Regions from separate parts of the Ensifer sp. YR511 genome, predicted to be linked through region 2. Evidence: predicted binding sites of a transcription regulator. Region 2 holds the regulator's gene; the other holds the start of a gene.
The links. The regulator PhoB, encoded in region 2, activates phosphate uptake and scavenging genes when phosphate is short. The targets are predictions, from matches to a motif close to TGTCATNNANCTGTCAT.
Positions count from the first base shown of each region.

Region 1 (10,180 bases), on a different contig from region 2:
TGATTGCGAAAAGCTTGTCGTCCAGCGGCAGCCTTTCGGCATTGGCCTGCTGTCCGCGGTTTGCCGCGAAGTCACGCAGTCCAAGCGTGACCATGCGCGCCGGAAGCCCGGTGCGCTCCCGGACCGTTTCGTAGGCAAGTTCATGCAACGTTACGAGATTGGCGCCCGCCTTTTCGCCGGCGAGTTCATCGAGCATCGCCAGCATGTCGCCGTAGGCAACGAAGGTTTCTTCCAGCGCACGTCTGGCCTCCGCGTCCGGCGCGAGATCGTAGTACAAGATCGACGTGTGGTTGCCCTGAGCCATGAGCAATAACATAAAGCACCACTTTCGTGCTTTCAAGGATTGGCTCAGGTTTAAGTTGCAATTTTCTTCTGCTGAACGCGCGCAACGGTCGCGCGCCGGCAATGCGGGTTGCAGCGGGCGGAAGAGGGGCGCGTTGAAAGCGGACGATGTCCGGCGGGTTCACTCCGCCGCGTTGTTGCGCAACCAGGTTTCCAGCGCGGCAATCACCGAGAGCCGCAGGCTTGCGCCCTTGGACAGGGCGCGGGTGAGGGACAGGTCGTCGCCGGCAAATCCCATCTCGGCCATGATGTCGTTCGCCCGCATCCGGCGGCGATTCATGATCGTGCGGATTTCGGCGATCGTTTCGGGGAGCAGGTAGCGACCGCTGGCAATCGCGGGGGGCGCTGCGAGCGGCGGATCGATATGAGCGTGTGGGGCAAGCCCGTCCGGGCCGCCATTGCTGCTCAGCCACTTGAGGAACGTTTCACGCTCGGTGGGGCTTGCCTTGGTCCAGGAATTCTTGAGCTTGTCGAGGCGCGTGCGCTCGTCCTTAAGCCCTGCCGCGATAAGCGCCTTGCGCAGCGACGGGATGCGGCCGGCGATCAGATCCGCATGGATGTCGGGAAAATCGAGTTTCAGGCGCTGCACGTCCGCGGTTTCGTCGCTCTTGGTTTTCTTCGACATGCTCATTCCCGCGTCGTTCGTCGGCGACATGCTCTAGCGTGCTCGTGCGCCCGGCGCGAGCGAAATAGGTCGCTATCCTCTATCCTTTGTCGGTCGACCCCGTTAGGGAGCGCATGGAGAATAACGCGACGCTGCGTGCTGTGCCCTTCGCCTGATGTCATGCATCCAGCTTTACGCAAGTCCCTTCGCCTATAGTCACCTCAATGGCCGGGATGTGACACGGCGAATGAAGGACAATGATATGTCAAACGATATCGAGCATTACCGCGACCCATCCGACAAGATGGTTGCCCTCTATCTCGCGAACAATGACGGCGACGAACTGACCGATGTCTTGGTCGCCGCGCTTGAAGATGCCTTCCGCATCCTCCGTGACGAGATCTCCGGCGAAACGATGCATTGAGCGGAGCGCGTCTCCTCCACGAACTATTTTTCGAACGTAATCCGCCATCGGTTGCGAATCGAATCAGGGATGTCCTGTTCTGACCGGGTTCCAATCGGCGACGCGTCGGATGTCGGGAGAGTTCGCGGCCACGTATCGCTTGCGCTAGGGGAGGCGCACAAGCATGACATTTTCTATCTGGCATACGGTCATAGCGCTGCTGATTATCGGCGTACCGGTCTGGCTGATCCTTCGGGCGACGACGACTGCCGAACCGGCCTGCTTGCAGGCCGGTGTTTCATTCGATGACCATCGGGCGCGCCGTTCAAGCTTGCTGAAGCAGCGCTTCGGCTGAAAGGGCTGACGCCAGTACGGTCGCATCGGTTCCGTTTCTCCCAACCAGCATCAGTCCGGCCGGCCGCACAAGGCCCGGCATCGGCAGGGTGATAGCGGTGAGATCGAACTGGTTGGCGACCTGGCAGTTGCGCAGCAGCAGGCTCTCCACGCGGTCGTATTCCGCCGCGTCGGTGTCGACGCTTGCGATGGACACGGCCGCAATCGGCGTCGTCGGCAGTGCGATGAGATCGTAGGGCGAGAGCCGCTCGTCCATGGCGGCAGCGAGCGCATGCCGGGTTTGCAGCAGGGCCGAGATCGTCGCGTCGGGCACCAAAAGGCGGCGGCGAAGCGAGAACTTGACCCTTTCGTCGACTGGGACGGCCGCATCACCCAGCCATCCGGCGTGGATACGGCTTGCCTCCAGGCCCGCAATCGAGCCGATCCGCGTCGCTTGGCCGAGCTTCTCGATCAAGTCATCGATGGTGCAGTCGACGATCTTGGCACCCGCTTTGGCCAGTCGGTCGAGGCTTGCCGCAAAGGCGTCGGCGACTTCGGGGGAGAGGTCTTCAAACAGCCTGCCACGGGGGATGCCGATACGAAGATCTGCGACAGGACGGGCGACAAGCGGCCTTGGCTGCTCGCCGGCCATCACAGCATCGGTCGCCGCACAATCGGCAACGGTCCGGGCGAGCGGCCCGAGCGAATCCAGAACCGGCGAGAGCGGAAAGGCGCCATCGAGCGGGATGCGGCTGGCTGTCGGCTTGAAGCCGACGATGCCGTTCAGCGCCGCGGGGATGCGGATCGAGCCACCGGTATCTGAACCGATGGCAATGTCGCAGGTGCCTTCTGCCGCCGACACGCCAGCGCCCGAGGACGAACCGCCGGGGATCAGGCTTTCGTCGGTGGCGTTGCCGGGTACCGGGTAGTGCGGATTGAGGCCGACGGCCGTAAACGCGAATTCGGTCATATGCGTCTTGCCGATAATGACCGCACCGGCAGCACGCAGCCGCTGGACAACGAGCGCGTCTTTTTGGGCCGGCGGCGCGTCGCGCCGGATGATGGAGCCGGCAAGCGTCGGTTCGCCGGCGATATCCAACAGGTCCTTGATTGAAACGATCTTGCCGTCGAGCGGCCCAAGGCTGTCCCCCGCCTGCCGGCGGCGGTCGGCCGCGTCTGCCTCGCTCCGCGCGCGCTCTTCGTAGAGCCGGACAAAAGCCTTTTGCTCGTGCCGACGATTGTTGAGCCGGCTCAGGATCTGTTCCAGGCGGTCGCGGACGGAGACGTTGGCGGCATGGGACACGATGATCACCTGTCGATTTGTGAGGCCACCGAACGGAGGCAGGAGGCGGGTTCGTTGCCCGGATTCACCAGGGCCAACGCTGATCGCCTTTGATAACAGCATTGGCGGAGTTTGCCATCGTCCCATTGTCGCCGCGGCCAGCTCCGGCCTTCACCGAACTGTCGCCAAACCGTTCAAATAGTTTCATGCGCCTGTTACGTCGCTGACACCCAGATGACCAAAGGTCCGGCACGCGCGGTGGCGCTGCCGAATCGGAGGTCTGTTTGGCCGATATCCTCAAGACGCTTTCGAGGCGTTCTTTCCTGCTTTCCGCCGGTGCCGCGGGCTTCGTGGCCTCATCCGGTCTTGCGACACCCTTTTATGCACGCGGCTACGGCCGGCCGGAATTCATTCACGGCGTGCAATCGGGCGATGTCGATACGTCCTCCGGCATGATCTGGACACGGGTGGATCGCCCGTCGAAGGTGTCGGTCGAATACTCGACCACCGAGAGCTTCTCTAACCCCCTTCGCCTTTCCGATCTGACGGCGACGCCGCAGACGGATTGCGCGATCAAATGTTCGCTCGACGGGCTGCTGCCGGACCAGGATATCTTCTACCGCTTCACCGCCACGGATCTCTACGACGTCAACCGCGTCTCCGCGCCGGTCACCGGCCGGTTTCGCACCGCCCCCTTGCGCAAGCGCTCGATCCGCTTCGTCTGGTCCGGCGACACGGCCGGGCAGGGCTGGGGCATTGATGATGTCGGCATGAAGACCTATTCGACCATGCGCCAGCACGAGCCGGACTTCTTCATTCATTCCGGTGACACGATCTATGCCGATAACCCGATCCCCGACGAGATAGCGCTACGTGATGGCGGTGTCTGGAAGAACCGGGTGGTGACGCACGAGAAGCGCGACGTCGCTCGCACGCTGGAAGAGTATCGCGGCCAGTGGAAATACAATCTGCTCGACGACCACGTGCGGCAACTCAACGCCGTGTGCCCCACATTCTATCAATGGGACGACCACGAGGTGCTGAACAACTGGTCGGCCTCGACCGACCTGCGCGACGACGCGCGCTATCCGGAAAAGGATGTTGCCGTCTATGCGGAGCGGGCGGCGCGGGCGTTCCACGAGATGACGCCGATCCGCATGCCGGCAACGCAGCCCGGCCGCGTCTTCCGCAAGATCGGCTATGGTCCGTTGCTCGACGTGTTCTTCGTTGACCTCAGATCCTATCGCGGCGCCAACCAGGGAGAAGACGGCGGCGGCTCCCTGTTCGGCTGGCGGCAGGTCGACTGGCTTAAGCGCGAACTTGCTGCCTCGCGGGCCACCTGGAAGGTGATCGCCTGCGACATGCCGATCGGTCTCGTCGTCTGGGACGATTACACCAACCGGCGCGGTTCGGACGCGATCGCCAATGGCGACAACGGCCCGCCCGCGGGGCGCGAACGCGAATTTGCCGATCTCCTGCGCTTCGTCCGCGACAACGGCATCGACAACCTCGTCTGGCTGACGGCGGACGTGCACTACACCGCCGCGCATCACTACGATCCGGGGCGCGGCGCATTCAGGGATTTCACGCCGTTCTGGGAGTTCGTGTCCGGTCCACTGCATTCCGGCACCTATGGGCCGAAGGAGCTCGACATGACCTTCGGGCCGGAGGTTCGTTTCATCAAGGCATCCGGCGGCGGCATCGACCAGAACCTGCCGCCATCGGCTGGTCTGCAGTTTTTCGGCATCGTCGATATCAACGGCCAGACGCAGCAGATGACGGTGCGGCTGATGGACCGGCAGGACCAGGAACTCTGGCGCGTGACGCTCGATCCGGCCGCAATTGCATGAGGAATTCGGTCGCGGCCAACAGCTTTGCAAACGGCGTTCGTGAGACCCCTGACGAGTGCAAACCCATGGCCTACCGGCATTTGAACACGACGCTCATGCGCGCGCCCCCCTTTCGCAATCGCAAAAAAACCTGTATGAGCGCGACCATTGAAAAAGCGGCGTGGCCCATCGGGGCTTGCCCTGAACCTTCCGAGACGAAAAATGAGCATTCGTAACATCGCGATTATCGCGCACGTCGACCATGGGAAAACGACCCTTGTTGACGAGCTCCTGAAGCAGTCGGGCTCGTTCCGCGAAAACCAGCGCGTTGCCGAACGCGTCATGGACTCCAACGACATCGAAAAAGAACGCGGCATCACCATCCTCGCCAAGGCGACTTCGGTCGAGTGGAAGGGCGTGCGCATCAACATCGTCGACACCCCTGGCCACGCCGACTTCGGCGGTGAAGTCGAGCGCATCCTGTCGATGGTGGACGGTGCCATCGTTCTCGTCGACGCTTCCGAAGGCCCGATGCCGCAGACGAAGTTCGTCGTCGGCAAGGCGCTGAAGGTCGGCTTGAAGCCGATCGTCGCGATCAACAAGATCGACCGTCCGGACGGCCGCCACGAAGAAGTCATCAACGAAGTCTTCGACCTCTTCGCCAACCTCGACGCCTCTGACGAGCAGCTCGACTTCCCGATCCTCTACGGTTCGGGCCGCGATGGCTGGATGAACGTCAACCCGGAAGGTCCGAAGGACCAGGGCATGGCGCCGCTGCTCGACCTGGTGCTGCAGCACGTGCCGGAGCCGACGGTTGCCGAAGGCCCGTTCCGTATGATCGGCACGATCCTCGAAGCCAACCCCTTCCTCGGCCGCATCATCACCGGTCGCGTTCACTCGGGCACCGTCAAGCCGAACCAGGCCGTTAAGGTTCTCGGCCAGGATGGCAAGCTGCTTGAAACCGGCCGTATCTCGAAGATCCTCGCCTTCCGCGGCATCGAGCGTCAGCCGATCGAAGAAGCGCAGGCAGGCGACATCGTTGCGATCGCCGGCCTTACCAAGGGCACCGTCGCCGACACCTTCTGCGATCCGTCGGTCGCCGAAGCGCTGACCGCGCAGCCGATCGACCCGCCGACCGTCACCATGTCCTTCATCGTCAACGACAGCCCGCTTGCCGGCACCGAAGGCGACAAGGTCACGAGCCGCGTCATCCGCGACCGCCTGTTCAAGGAAGCCGAAGGCAACGTTGCGCTGAAGATCGAAGAATCCTCGGAAAAGGACTCCTTCTTCGTATCGGGCCGCGGCGAACTGCAGCTTGCGGTTCTCATCGAAACCATGCGTCGTGAAGGCTTCGAGCTTGCCGTTTCGCGTCCGCGCGTCGTCATGCACAAGGATGACAACGGCCAGATGCTCGAGCCGATCGAAGAAGTCGTGATCGACGTCGACGAAGAGCATTCGGGCGTCGTCGTGCAGAAGATGTCCGAGCGCAAGGCCGAGATGGTCGAACTGCGTCCGTCTGGCGGCAATCGCGTCCGTCTGGTGTTCTTCGCTCCGACCCGCGGCCTCATCGGCTACCAGTCGGAACTTTTGACCGACACCCGCGGCACGGCGATCATGAACCGCCTGTTCCACGCCTACCAGCCCTACAAGGGCGAGATCGGTGGTCGCGTCAACGGCGTTCTGCTTTCGAACGACGCCGGTGAATCGGTTGCCTACGCGATGTTCAACCTGGAAGACCGCGGCCCGATGATCATCGACGCCGGCGAGAAGGTCTATGCCGGCATGATCATCGGCATCCACACCCGCGACAACGATCTCGAAGTGAACGTGCTCAAGGGCAAGAAACTCACCAACATGCGCGCTGCCGGCAAGGACGAAGCTGTTCGCCTGACGCCGCCGATCCGCATGACGCTCGAGCGCGCGCTCTCCTGGATCCAGGACGACGAGCTGGTCGAAGTGACGCCGAAGTCGATCCGTCTGCGCAAGCTGCACCTCGACCCGAACGATCGCAAGCGCTTCGAAAAGGCCCGCACGGCTGGCGCTGCCTGATCGATCCTGATCGATCCTACGACTTTCAGAAAAACCCCGGAGCGATCCGGGGTTTTTTGCTGTGTGTGCCACCGATGGGCGACTTGCGGATAAAGTTAAAAAGGCGTTAACCTTCCATTGGGTGCCGTTAAAGTTGCCTGTGGGTTAACGCAGGCTGGCAACCGGGCGGGATTCCTGTTCGCCTTGTGTGTGTTTAGAGTCGCGAGTCATGAAGACTGTTTCGATAGAGATTCGGCCCGGAGAGCCGCAGGAAGCGTCGGCAATTGCCGATGTGCACCGCGTTTCGTGGCTGCAGACCTATGGCGGTCTCATTCCCCATCGTCCGCTCGTTCAGATGGTCAATCGCCGTGACGAGACCTGGTGGCGCAAGGCGACCCGCGGTCCTGCCACGCTGCTCGTCGTCGACGTCGCCGGAACCATCGCCGGCTATGCAACGCTCGGCCTCAGCCGCGCCAAGGCCCTGCCGCAGGAAGGCGAGATCTACGAGATCTACCTGAGGCCGGAATACCAGGGCATCGGCCTCGGGCGCATTCTCTTCGGCGAGGCCAAGAGCCTGCTGCGTTCGCTCGGCTGTCGTGGCCTCGTCGTCTGGTGCCTCGAAGACAGCGAGCATGCCTACCAGTTCTTCCAGGGTGCCGGCGGCACCGATATCGCCGAAGGCATGGAAGATTTCGGCGACAAGCACCTGAAGAAGGTCGGCTTCGCCTGGAACTAGGCCCGACGCCTCCGCGACACTGAAATCAAAGACTTACTCAGGCAGTTCGTTGTTGGGATCGGCCGCCTTGTCGCCCCGCGTGCCGTGATAGGCGGGCTTGTCGACGCCGCAGCGGAAGGTCGGTGCCACCTCGTCGGCGATCTTGCGGGCGAATGCATTCGTATCGGGATTGGCAAGCGCATCGACATAGCCGGCGACGCAGCCCTTGCCGTCATCCTTCTCGGCCACCTTGGAAATGACGAGCACCTGCCCCTGAAGTGCAGGAACCGAAGCGCCGGACGCGTCCGTGTTCTCGATGAACCAGCGCAGGATCGTCGCTACGGCCTTGCCATCCTTGGCAACCCGCCACTCCACGGTCGTGCCGGCGTGGTTGAATGGAATGAAACTCTCGAAAGCGTCGTCGGCATAGCGCTGGTTCAGGTGACCGAACGAGACACTCTGGCGGATGTCGGCTTCCTTGAAGCGAACGGGATAGTCCGCATGTCCGGGGCAGGTCATCAACGCGTACATGCCCTCTTCTTCGGCGATCGTCTTGCACTTGTCGCGGCCGATGTCGGTATAGACGCTCTCATTGGCCAAGACGGGGCCGGCGGACAAAAGCACCAGCGCCAGGCATGCAACCCTTCCGTTCATACGAAACTCCCTCAAACGCGATTGGCAGACCTGTAGAGGTCGATGGGCAGGCGCAAAACGACCGGTTGAATCTGCGCTACGGACGAAAGTTATGTTGCATCGCGGCATGTTTCCCTTTATCCGACGGGCAAACTTCTCAAACCGACCCTGGAGTAGATCCATGCGCATCGACGCGATTTCCATCGGAAAGAATCCACCAGAAGATGTCAACGTGATCGTTGAGGTTCCCGTCGGCGGCCATCCGATCAAGTACGAGATGGACAAGGAAGCCGGCACGCTGGTCGTCGACCGCTTCCTCTATACGCCGATGACCTATCCGGGCAACTACGGCTTCGTGCCGCATACGCTCTCGGACGATGGCGATCCGATCGACGTTTTGATCTGCAACACCCGTCCGCTGGTTCCGGGCTGCGTCATCAATGTGCGCCCGATCGGCGTGATGATGATGGTAGACAATTCCGGTCAGGACGAGAAGATCATCGCCGTTCCGTCGGGTCACCTAACGCAACGCTACGACAAGGTTCACGAATATACCGACCTGCCGGAAATCACGCTGAAGCAGATCGAGCACTTCTTCGAGCACTACAAGGATCTGGAGCCCGGCAAGTGGGTGAAGATCTACGGCTGGAAAGATGCTTCCACCGCCCGCCAGTTGATCAAGGAAGCCGTCGAGCGCGCCAAGGGCGCCAAGTAAGCTCTATCTGCCGGCCAGTTCGGCAAGGCGTTTCATCAGATCCTCCGGGTCGCTCTCGATCCGGAGGATTTTTTTGCGCTGCGTTTCGCCTGAGATGAGGGAGAGCTTGCTCTTGGCAAGCCCGAGCGTCTTGGCAAGAAAGGCAAGCAGTGCCTGATTGGCCTTGCCTTTCTCCGGGACCGCGCGGACGCGCACTTTCAGATATTCTTCGCCATCAGCAGCCGCTTCCAGCCCGTCGATGGCATCACGGCCGCCGTTCGGCGTCAGGCGCACCGTCAGGCGAACATGGTCGCCATGCGCGGTGAAGGCCGTGCTACTCACCCTGCACCTGGCCGGCCGTCGTCAGCCCAGCAAGGCCGGCGCGATCGTCGTGTTCAGGAAAAGCTGGATGAAATAGAGGATTACCAGAACGACCAGCGGCGAAAGGTCGACGCCGCCCATGTCGGGCAGGATGCGGCGGATCGGGCGGTAGAGCGGCTCGGTCAACTGGTAAAGCGAGCGGCCGATCATGTTGATCGCCTGGTTGTTCACGTTGATGACATTGAACGCGTAAAGCCAGGAAAAGATGGCCGACGCGATGACCAGAAACCACGCGATGTTGATGATGAAGTTCAAGGTGCCGATAACAGCAAGCATGCCGGTCTCCAAATCGTTATTGACAGACATGTAGACATTGAGACCTAAACGAGCAAGTACGCCGGTTTATCGGGCGCGATCATGTTTAACGTGTGGCCGCTCGACAGTCGGTGCCGACGAAAGCATGTCGCGATCCTTCAGATGCGCTGCCTGCCTTTTGAATATTGACGTTTCACTTGTCGTTATCGCAAAACCGCGACCCAGTTTTGCGCGACCCGCTTCAGGAGCGACTTCCTCATGTCCGCCGTCCATGCCTCGCATCGTTTTGCCGCGTTTCGGCATGTCGGCTATCGTCGCTACTTCTTCTCGCGCTTCCTCGCCTATTTCGCGATCCAGATCATCTCTGTCGCCGTCGGCTGGCAGATCTACGATCTGACGCGCGATCCCTTCGATCTCGGCTTGATCGGCCTTTTCCAGTTCCTGCCATCGCTGGTGCTGATCCTCGTCACAGGATCCGTGGCCGACCGCTACAACCGGCGCATGATCATGGGCGTCTGCATGGTGGTCAGCACGCTTTGCGCAGCGGCGCTGCTCGCGCTGACAGTGACCGGGCTGTTTTCGCCGTGGCCGGTCTATGCGGTTCTCGTGGTCTTCGGCATCGAACGTGCGTTCCTTGCGCCCGCGTCGCAATCGCTGGCACCAAACCTCGTGCCCCCGGAA
Region 1 is NZ_FNGR01000004.1:273,399-283,578, forward strand. Features, by position in the region: gene BLU15_RS10785 (PspA/IM30 family protein) at 1-316, opposite strand, end outside; gene BLU15_RS10790 (hypothetical protein) at 464-967, opposite strand; gene BLU15_RS39500 (hypothetical protein) at 1,209-1,370, shown strand; gene BLU15_RS39505 (hypothetical protein) at 1,534-1,704, shown strand; gene BLU15_RS10800 (amidase) at 1,675-2,985, opposite strand; gene BLU15_RS10805 (alkaline phosphatase D family protein) at 3,249-4,814, shown strand; gene typA (translational GTPase TypA) at 5,016-6,842, shown strand; gene BLU15_RS10815 (GNAT family N-acetyltransferase) at 7,051-7,557, shown strand; gene BLU15_RS10820 (hypothetical protein) at 7,591-8,190, opposite strand; gene ppa (inorganic diphosphatase) at 8,351-8,884, shown strand; gene BLU15_RS10830 (DUF167 domain-containing protein) at 8,888-9,205, opposite strand; gene BLU15_RS10835 (YggT family protein) at 9,227-9,520, opposite strand; gene BLU15_RS10840 (MFS transporter) at 9,758-10,180, shown strand, end outside.
Region 1: the regulator PhoB is predicted to act here: its motif matches at 3,167-3,183, upstream of BLU15_RS10805 (alkaline phosphatase D family protein).

Region 2 (10,180 bases):
ATCCGGACGGATATCCGCCCATTCATGGGCAAACAGCTTGCCGGTACGGCCGACGCCGGTCTGGACCTCGTCGAGGATCAAGAGCAGGCCGAACTCGTCGCAAAGCGCGCGCAGTTCCTGCATGAATTCCTTGGTCGCCGGACGGATGCCGCCCTCGCCCTGGATCGGCTCGATCAGGATCGCTGCGGTTTCCTCGGTGATCGCATTCTTGACCGCGGCGATGTCGCCGAACGGAACCTGGTAGAAGCCCGGCGCCTTCGGCCCGAAACCTTCGATGTATTTCTGCTGACCACCGGCGGCGATCGTCGCGATCGTGCGGCCGTGGAAGGCGCCTTCGAAGGTGATGACGTGGAACTTCTCCGGGTGGCCCTTGGAGAAGTGGTAACGCCGTGCCGTCTTGATGGCGCATTCCAGCGCTTCCGCGCCCGAATTGGTGAAGAAGACCTTGTCGGCAAAGGTCACTGCCGTCAGCCGGCGGCCGAGGCTTTCCTGGCCCGCAATTTCATAAAGGTTGGACAGGTGCCAGACCTTGTCGGCCTGCGCCTTCAGCGCCTCGACCAGGTGCGGGTGCGCGTGGCCGAGCGAGTTCACGGCAACGCCGGCACCGAAATCGAGATAACGCGTGCCGTCTTCAGCGATCAGCCAGGCGCCCTCTCCTCGCTCGAAACGCAACGGCGCGCGCATGTAGGTATCGTAAAGCGGCGTGGTTGCAGTCATGCGAGGCTCTCCTTCACTCCAGATCGACATCGATCCCGCGCCTCACGCGGGCCGATAAAAATCAAAAATGCCGCCTTTCGGCGGCGCAGGCACTATTCCCATTTCGCGCTGCAATGTCAACAAAACCAAGCCTTGCAGCGCAACATGAAGGGTCGATTCCTGGCAGCAGAAAAATCGTCCGGGAGGGCTTGCAAAAATGCAACGCTGGCCGAGCAAGTTGGGGAAAACTACGAAATCGATTCGGCCTGATTCCCGGGACTCTTGCCACAGAGTCCAGCGGTCAGTACGTTAACATTCAATTACTAGACGCATGCGGCGGACCTAGTCACCAAAAGAGTTATCGCGTTTGCAACCCCGGGGTTTAGCCGGGGTGCGGTGAGGGATTCTGCCATCCCCAACGCTGAGAACGGAGAGTGCAGAAATGAACTGGACTGACGAGCGGGTGGAGAAACTGAAGAAGCTTTGGTCCGAGGGCCTGAGCGCAAGCCAGATCGCGGCGCAGCTCGGCGGCGTCAGCCGTAACGCTGTCATCGGCAAGGTTCACCGCCTGAGCCTGCCAGGTCGCGCCAAGGCCGGCGGCAGCACCACGACAGCAGCCCGTCCGAAGCGCCCGACTTCGGCACCGCGCGCACCGAACTACGCTTCGCGCGTTTCGACCCGCCCGGTTGCACGCGCGGCCGGCGCTGTCGTTCTCAAGGAAGAAATCGAAGTCGATCTCGTTGCCGAGCAGGATTTCAGCACCCGCACCGACGTTGTCGTGCCGATGTCGCGCCGCCTCGAGCTGACCCAGCTCACCGAGCGCACCTGCAAGTGGCCGATCGGCGACCCGCTGAAGGAAGAGTTTCACTTCTGCGGCAACGATTCCCCGGAAGCCTCGCCTTACTGCACCTTCCATGCGCGGCTGGCCTACCAGCCGTCGGGGGAGCGCCGCAGGGCCCGCTGAGAAGCTGGACGGCATCAATAAAAAAGGGGCCGATCGGCCCCTTTTTTTCTTGGCGACTTTCAGACCGCTCAGCTTTCGAGCGAATAGCCGGCGCCGCGAACGGTGCGGATGACGTCGGGCATGTTCGAGAAGTTCAGAGCCTTGCGCAGACGACCGACATGCACGTCGACGGTGCGCTCGTCGACATAGATGTCATGCCCCCAGACGCCATCCAGAAGCTGCGAGCGAGAGAAGACGCGGCCCGGCGAGGACATGAGGAACTCCAGAAGACGGAACTCGGTGGGGCCGAGGCGCACTTCGCGGCTGCGGCGATGAACGCGGTGGGTCTCGCGGTCGAGTTCGATGTCGCCGCAGCGAAGCAGCGTCGACAGCACCTCGGGCTTTGCCCGGCGCAGCATCGCCTTGACGCGCGCCATCAGCTCCGGCGTCGAGAAGGGCTTGACCACGTAGTCGTCGGCACCCGTCGCCAGACCCCGGACGCGCTCGCTTTCCTCGCCGCGCGCCGTCAGCATGATGATCGGCAGACGTTCGGTCTCCGGACGCTGGCGCAGCCGACGGCAAAGTTCAATGCCGGAAACACCGGGCAGCATCCAGTCGAGGATAAGCAGGTCGGGCAGCCGCTCCTGAAGCCGGATCTCCGCCTCGTCGCCCCGCAGGATCGTATCGACGTCGAAGCCCTCGGCTTCCAGATTGTAACGCAGCAGAACGCTCAGCGCCTCTTCGTCTTCGACTACGGCGATTTTTGGCAACATCAGGTAACGTCTCCTTACCGCGGGCGGCCTTTGGGCTCATCGGCCCGGCCGGCGCTCAGACACTCTAAATCTGGAGCACATCCGCCGTTTTCAAAGGCGGGGCGAAAACCGCATGCTTCAGATACAGGAATTCGGGGCCGCGACCGAAGCCGCGACCGGATCAGATTTCAAAGGGCATGCATGCTTACGGCGCGCTTGGCGCTCAGTCGTTGACCGAGCCCAGCGTCGACGTAGTGTCATCCTTCGGACGCTCACCTTCCGGCTGAGCACCCGTCGCCATGTAATAGATCGTCTCAGCGATATTGGTCGCGTGGTCGCCGATGCGCTCGATGTTCTTGGCGCAGAACAGAAGATGCGTGCAGGGCGTGATGTTGCGCGGATCTTCCATCATGTAGGTCAAGAGCTCGCGGAACAGCGAGGTGTAGATCGCGTCGATCTCCTCGTCACGCTCGCGGATGCTGTTGGCCTTTTCCGGCGAGCGCGAGGCGTAGACGTCGAGCACTTCCTTGAGCTGGACGAGAGCGAGCTCTGCCAGATGCTCGAGGCCACGGGCGAGCTTGCGCGGAATGCCGGAGCCGGCGACCGCGATCACGCGCTTGGCGGTGTTCTTGCCAAGGTCGCCGACGCGTTCCAGATCGGAGGCGATGCGGATCGACCCCATGATCTCACGCAGGTCGGCGGCGACCGGCTGACGCTTGGCGATCGTGACGATCGCCTTCTCACCGATCTGGCGCTCGGCGTCGTCGAGGACGGTGTCGTCCGAGATCACCTTCTGTGCGAGAGCCAGGTCGGAGTTGACCAGCGCGCGAACGGACTCGGCGACCATCTGTTCGGCGAGGCCGCCCATCTCCGAGATGCGGCGCGTCAGGTACTTCAGTTCTTCGTCATAGGCGGACATGATATGCATGGACATGATCGTCGATCCTTACGGGCGCTTTGCAGTTACTGTTGCAGCCTTATGCGGCCTCAGCCGAAGCGGCCCATGATGTAATCCTGGGTGCGCTGGTCATCCGGATTGGTGAACATCTTGTCGGTGTCGTTCTCCTCGACGAGATTGCCGAGGTGGAACATGGCGGTGCGCTGCGAAACGCGGGCGGCCTGCTGCATCGAGTGGGTCACGATGACGATCGTGAAGTTCGTGCGCAGCTCGTGGATGAGCTCTTCGACCTTGGCGGTCGCGATCGGATCGAGAGCCGAGCACGGCTCGTCCATGAGGATGACTTCCGGGCTGACGGCGACGGCACGCGCGATGCAGAGACGCTGCTGCTGACCACCGGAAAGGCCGGTGCCGGGCTCCTGCAGACGATCCTTTACCTCGTTCCACAGACCGGCCTTCTGCAGGCTGGTCTCGACCACCTCGTCAAAGTCGGCCTTGGTGCGGGCAAGTCCGTGAATCCGCGGGCCGTAGGCGACGTTGTCGTAGATCGACTTCGGGAACGGGTTCGGCTTCTGGAAGACCATGCCGACGCGGGCGCGCAGTTCGACGACGTCGATCGTCGGGTCGTAGATGTCGTCCTCGTCGAGCGTGATCTTGCCGGTGACGCGGCAGTTCTCGATCGTGTCGTTCATGCGGTTCAGCGTGCGCAGGAAGGTCGACTTGCCGCAACCCGAAGGACCGATCAGCGCCGTGACCGTGTTCTCGCGGATGTTGAGGTTGACGTCGAAAAGCGCACGCTTCTCGCCGTAATAGACCGACACATCCTTGCCGATCATCTTGTAGGGCACGGTGTTCATTTTCTGATCCAGAGCCTTCTCGACTGCTGCTTCTGACATGATGTTCATAGTAATTACCTCACTACCAGCGGCGCTCAAAGCGACGTCGCAACAGAATGGCTCCAAGGTTCATGACGACCAGGAAGATGAGAAGAATGATGATTGCGCCGGAGGTGCGCTCGACGAAGGCGCGCTCCGCCTCATTGGCCCACATGTAGATCTGCACCGGCAGTGCCGTCGACGGTTCCATCGGCGAACCGGGAAAATCGACGACGAAGGCGACCATGCCGATCAGGAGCAGCGGCGCGGTTTCACCAAGCGCGTGGGCAAGACCGATGATGGTGCCGGTCAGGATGCCCGGCATCGCCAGCGGCAGCACGTGGTGGAAGATGGTCTGCATCTTCGACGCACCGAGACCGAGGGCCGCCGAGCGGATCGACGGCGGGACCGCCTTCAACGCCGCACGGGTGGCGATGATGATCGTCGGCAGGGTCATCAACGTCAGCACGAAGCCGCCGACGACGGCTGCCGAGCGCGGCATGCCGGCGAAGTTGATGAAGACGGCGAGACCCAGGAGGCCGTAGACGATCGACGGAACGGCCGCGAGGTTGTTGATGTTGACCTCGATCAGGTCGGTCAGCCGGTTCTTCGGCGCAAACTCCTCGAGGTAGATCGAGGCGGCGACGCCGATCGGAAGCGACAGCACCAGCACGATCAGCATCATGTAGAGCGAGCCGAGGGCAGCGACGCCGACGCCTGCCGCTTCGGGACGACTGGAGGCGCCGAAGGTGAAGATGCCGGTGTTGAAGCTCTTCTTCAGGATGCCGGCGCTCGCCAGCTCGTTCATCCAGGTCACCTGCTGGTCCTTGACCTTGCGCTTGCCCTCATCGACCGAGAGATCGATCTGGCCCTTGAAGGCGGAGTCGATGTTGGCCTCGGCCAGCAGCGTGACAGGAACCGTCTTGCCGATGATCGACGGGTCGGCGGCGACCATGTCGCGCAATAGCGTGCGGGAGCTCGCGGAAACCATGTCGGTCGCCTGCTTGACCTGCGGCCGCTTGGTGGCGTCGATGCCGAGCTGCTTGACGAGCGCGTCGCGCACCAACAGCGGATAGTTGGCGGTCATCAGCACCTTGCCGTCGGTCGCGCGTTCGCCTTTGGGGTCGATGACCTTTTCGGTGAATTCGATCGGCAGCGTAATCGTCGTCTGCTGGAATGCGGTGTAGCCGTTGGAAAAGACGGTCCACAGCAGCAATGCCAGGAAGAAGAGACCGGTGCTGATCGCGGCCATGCCGTAGAAGCGGAACCGGCGTTCGGCAGCATAGCGACGCTTGATGCCGATATCGCGCTTGGCGGATGCGGGACGGGCGGAGATCCGGACGGTCGGGGAAGCGATGTCGGTCATTCGTACTGTTCCCGGTATTTGCGCACGATGTAGAGCGCGTAAATGTTGAGGCCGAGCGTGATGACGAAGAGCGTGATGCCCAGTGCAAAGGCCACCAGCGTCTGCGGCGAGGTGAACTCGAGGTCACCTGTCAGCTGGTTGACGATCTTAACGGTCACCGTCGTCATCGGCTCGAAGGGATTGATCTGCATGCGGGCCGCCACACCGGCTGCCAGCACCACGATCATGGTCTCGCCGACGGCGCGCGAGGCGGTGAGCAGCAGCGCGCCGACGATGCCCGGGAGGGCTGCCGGAAGGATGACCTTCTTGACCGTCTCCGAGCGGGTGGCGCCAAGGCCGAGCGAGCCGTCACGAAGTGCCCGCGGCACCTGGGTGATGATGTCGTCCGACAGCGACGACACGAATGGGATCAGCATGATGCCCATGACGATGCCCGCCGTCAGAACGCTCTGTGCCTGGATGAAGTTCTGGTAGTTGCCGGTCATGAGACCGTTCATCTGGGCGGAGATGTCACGCAGGAACGGGCCAACGGTCACCAGCGCAAAGAAACCGTAGACGATGGTCGGGATGCCGGCGAGCACTTCGAGCAGCGGCTTTGCGGTCGAACGCAAGCGCGGGCTTGCATATTCCGCCATGTAGATCGCCGCGAAGAGGCCGATCGGCACCGCAAACAGCATGGCGACGAAGGCGATGTAGAGCGTGCCGGCAAGAAGCGGGATGAGGCCGAACTGGCCCGAAGCGCCGCCGCTGCCGGCAGCGGCAAACCGCGGATCCCATACCGTGCCGAAGAAGAACTCGAACGGCGAGACCATGGTGAAGAAGCGTCCGGCTTCCGACAGCATCGAGGCGACGATGCCGACCGTCGTCAGGATGGCGATGGAGGACGCGACGATCAGCGAGCCGAGAATGACCCGCTCGACCTGGTTGCGGGCGCGGAAGCGGGTCGCGACGTTGCGGATGGCGTAGACGCCGCCGGCAATCGCGATCAGCAGAACGGCGACCGTCATCAGCCAGCGGTTGGTCGCGGTCATCGCGTTGAAGTGCTTGGCGACGGTGACCATGTAGGGATCGCCTTCGCCAGCAAGGGCAACGCCCTTGGACGCGAGCGTCGCGCGAAGATTGGCGGAGCCGCCCTCAAGGGCTGCGAGTTCCTCGCCGCTCAGGCGCAGAAGGCCACCGGCAACGGATTTGACCTGACCGAGCGCGAGCTGCACGGCGGCAGGGCCCTGGCTCTGGACGCTATCCGGCAAGGCCGCGCGCGTGCTTCCGTCGATATACACGGGAGCGGCGAACAGCCAGGTGCCGAGAACGAGTGCGGCCGGAAGCATCGCCCAGATGGCGACGTAGCTACCGTGATAGCCCGGCAGAGAATGAAGGTTGGAGAGCTTGCCGCCGGACTGCGCCAGCGAACGGGCGCGGCCTGCAAAATAAGCAATGAAACCAATAACAATAATGAGCAAAAGAAGGAGCGAAGTACTCATCCGCACGTCTCCCCGGCATCGCCCGTCATGGGTGCCGGCAAATCGAATGAAGGCATGCCCCGGCGCGAAGACATCGCGCCGGGGCTTGTCATTATCAGAGCATGTTGCCGGCAGAGAAAGCCTTGCGGATTTCTTCGCGCTCAGCGTCCGGAGCGGCAACGAGGCCGTATTCGGCGAGCGGGCTTTCCGGGCCGATCATCTGGTCGTCGAGGAAGAACTCAACATATTCCTTGAGGCCCGGGATAACGCCGAGATGTGCCTTCTTGACGTAGAAGTACAGCGGGCGGGAAACCGGGTACTCGCCGGAAGCGATCGTTTCGGTCGACGGTACGATGCCGTTGACGGTCGCGACCTTCAGCTTGTCGGCGTTGTTTTCGTAGAATGACAGGCCGAACACGCCGATGCCGTTCTTGTTGGCAGCGATACGGGCGAGCGTTTCGGTGTAGTCGCCGTCGATGTCGACAGCCAGGCCGTCCTTGCGGACTGCGACGCACTTGCTGTGCTGCTGCTTTTCATCGGCAACGGCAGCCTTGATCACGTCAACGGCGCCAGCGTTCTTGCAGCCTGCAGCGAGGATCTTCTCTTCGAAGACTTCGCGGGTGCCGTGCTTTTCACCCGGGATATAAGCGGCGATTTCGACGGCCGGCAGGGCGGCGTTGACTTCGGACCACTTCTTGTAGGGGTTGGCGACGATCTTGCCGTCGACGACGACTTCAGCAGCGAGCGCCTTGTAGAGGTCTTCCGGCTTCAGGGCGAGGTCGGCATTGCCGGCGTCGGTCGCAAAGACGATGCCGTCATAACCGATCTTCACTTCCTGGATTTCGGTGACGCCAGCGGCCTTGCAGGCCTCGACTTCGCTGTCCTTGATCTTGCGCGAGGAGTTGGCGATGTCGATGGTATCAGGGCCAACGCCCTTGCAGAATTCCTTCAGGCCAGCGGAGGAGCCGCCGGATTCGACCACCGGGGTCTTGAAGTCGGGGAAGGTCTCGCCGAACGTCTCGGCGACGATTTTGGCGTAGGGAAGAACGGTCGAGGAGCCAGCGACCTGAACCTGATCGCGAGCGGCGGCTGCGCCGGCAAATGCGGCCGAAGCGACCAGCGCCGCGACAGTGAGTTTAAGAGCTTTCATAAAAGTTCTCCCGGAATGGGCTTGTGTTGGTGTGCGCCAAGCGTTGCAGCGCTCTTCGCCGTCTTATCGGCTGCCCCTAACTAGCTGCCGATGGCCACACCTTTTATGTCAGTTCGACGAAACATTTATGACAGCTCATGTTATTGAAAATGCTAATGAAAAATGGACACCCCCGGGTTTTCCCGCGCCAATATGTCAGAAGCGGACCGTAAAGGTCGTGCCTTTGCCGACCTCTGAATGGATGAGGAGCCGGGCACGATGCCGCGTGAGAATGTGCTTGGCGATGGCAAGGCCCAGGCCGGTACCCTTCTTCGAGCGGCTGGCCTCGACATTGACCCGGTAAAACCGCTCGGTGATGCGCGGCACATGCTCGGCCGGAATGCCCGGGCCATAGTCCTTCACGACGACTTCGGCCTCGCCTCCCTCGCCGCCATGCAGGATTACGTCCACCTTCTTGCCTTCCTGGCCGTACTTGCACGCATTCTCGATCAGGTTCTCGAAGACCTCGATGAGTTCGTCGCGTTCGCCGCGGACGACCACGGGCTTGTCCGGCACCACGAGCGAGACGGTGACATCCAGATCCTTCGCCAGCGGCAGCAGGCTGTCGCGGACATGCCCGAGCAGCGGCGCCAGATCGACGGGGTCATCGGGCGCGATATGCGAGCGCAACTCCAGCCGCGACAGCGACAGCAGATCGTCGACAAGCCGGCTCATGCGCGTCGCCTGCTCGTGCATGATGCCGAAGAACTTTTCCTGCGCCTTCAGATCGTTGCGCGCCGGACCCTGGAGCGTCTCGATGAAGCCGCGCAAGGATGCCAGCGGCGTGCGCAGCTCGTGGCTGGCATTGGCGACGAAGTCCGAGCGCATGCGGTCGATACGGCGCGCCTGAGAGATGTCGCGATAGGTCAGCAGGAAGATCCGCTTGACCGGCCCGTCGCCCGGAATTTCAGCCGGAGCGACCCGCACCACATAGACGGCGTCGGACGGCAACTGCTCGTTATGCTCGATCTGGTTCGCCTTGCCGGTCGCCATCGTCTCGCGGACCATGTCGAGGATGCCGGGCGAACGCACCCGAGCGGCAAGATAGGTGTTTGGCGGAATGGTCCCGAAGGCCTTCTCGGCTGCGATGTTCTGGAACACCACCGTCTCGTCGGCAGCAATCACCAGAACCGGCATGTCGAGCGCGTTCAGCGCGGGCACCAGCGGGTCGCTCGCCGGGCCGGCAGCGACCACCGCCTTGGCCGGGCTCAGAATAACCGAGGTTGGCGCGCTACGGTTGAGCAACGCGGCGACGAGAACGATCCAGAAGGGCAGGACAATCAGGAAATGAATACCCGCGACGGTCGCAAGGATCGCCAGGAGCACGGTGAGCCCCAGCAGCCAGCGCTCTGCTTTCAGCCGCGGAACCAGGTTCCGCCAGAACGCCTTCGAACCGTCCACCTCGACATCCTCATGAATCACTTTCTTTTCCTCCCGGACCAAAATGGTCGAGGAATAGCGATCCTTCATGACATGATTTTCACGACCGGCTTGAATCCGCAACGCAATTATGGCCTCCTCCAACGAAATCGGGTCGCGAGCGCCTTGTTTATCCGATGACAGGCGCAGGCCCGAAAGTTTGAAAACGCGCATGATCCTTCCGATGATCGAAGCCGGTTTTCGGGCCCGTGCGCCAAGCCGAAAGGGCGAACCGATGGCAGCGACGGATACGGCGGACAAGGCGGAGAACCGCGCGGTGGAACTCGAAATCGGCGGCAAGAGTCGCGTTTTCGACATCGACAATCCCGAGTTGCCGAAGTGGATCGACGACGCGGCATTTTCTTCCGACGACTACCCCTACAAGAAGAAGCTCGACGACGACGAATATCTGGAAACGCTGGAAAAGCTGCAGGTCGAACTGGTCAAGGTTCAGCTCTGGCAGCAGAAGACCGGCAAGCGCATGATGGCGTTGTTCGAGGGCCGGGACGCCGCCGGCAAGGGCGGTGCGATCCATGCGACTATGGACAACCTCAACCCTCGCTGGGCGCGTGTCGTCGCTCT
Region 2 is NZ_FNGR01000003.1:391,140-401,319, forward strand. Features, by position in the region: gene BLU15_RS08990 (aspartate aminotransferase family protein) at 1-717, opposite strand, end outside; gene BLU15_RS08995 (GcrA family cell cycle regulator) at 1,139-1,660, shown strand; gene phoB (phosphate regulon transcriptional regulator PhoB) at 1,729-2,412, opposite strand; gene phoU (phosphate signaling complex protein PhoU) at 2,615-3,328, opposite strand; gene pstB (phosphate ABC transporter ATP-binding protein PstB) at 3,379-4,194, opposite strand; gene pstA (phosphate ABC transporter permease PstA) at 4,208-5,530, opposite strand; gene pstC (phosphate ABC transporter permease subunit PstC) at 5,527-7,011, opposite strand; gene BLU15_RS09025 (substrate-binding domain-containing protein) at 7,106-8,140, opposite strand; gene phoR (phosphate regulon sensor histidine kinase PhoR) at 8,336-9,601, opposite strand; gene ppk2 (polyphosphate kinase 2) at 9,834-10,180, shown strand, end outside.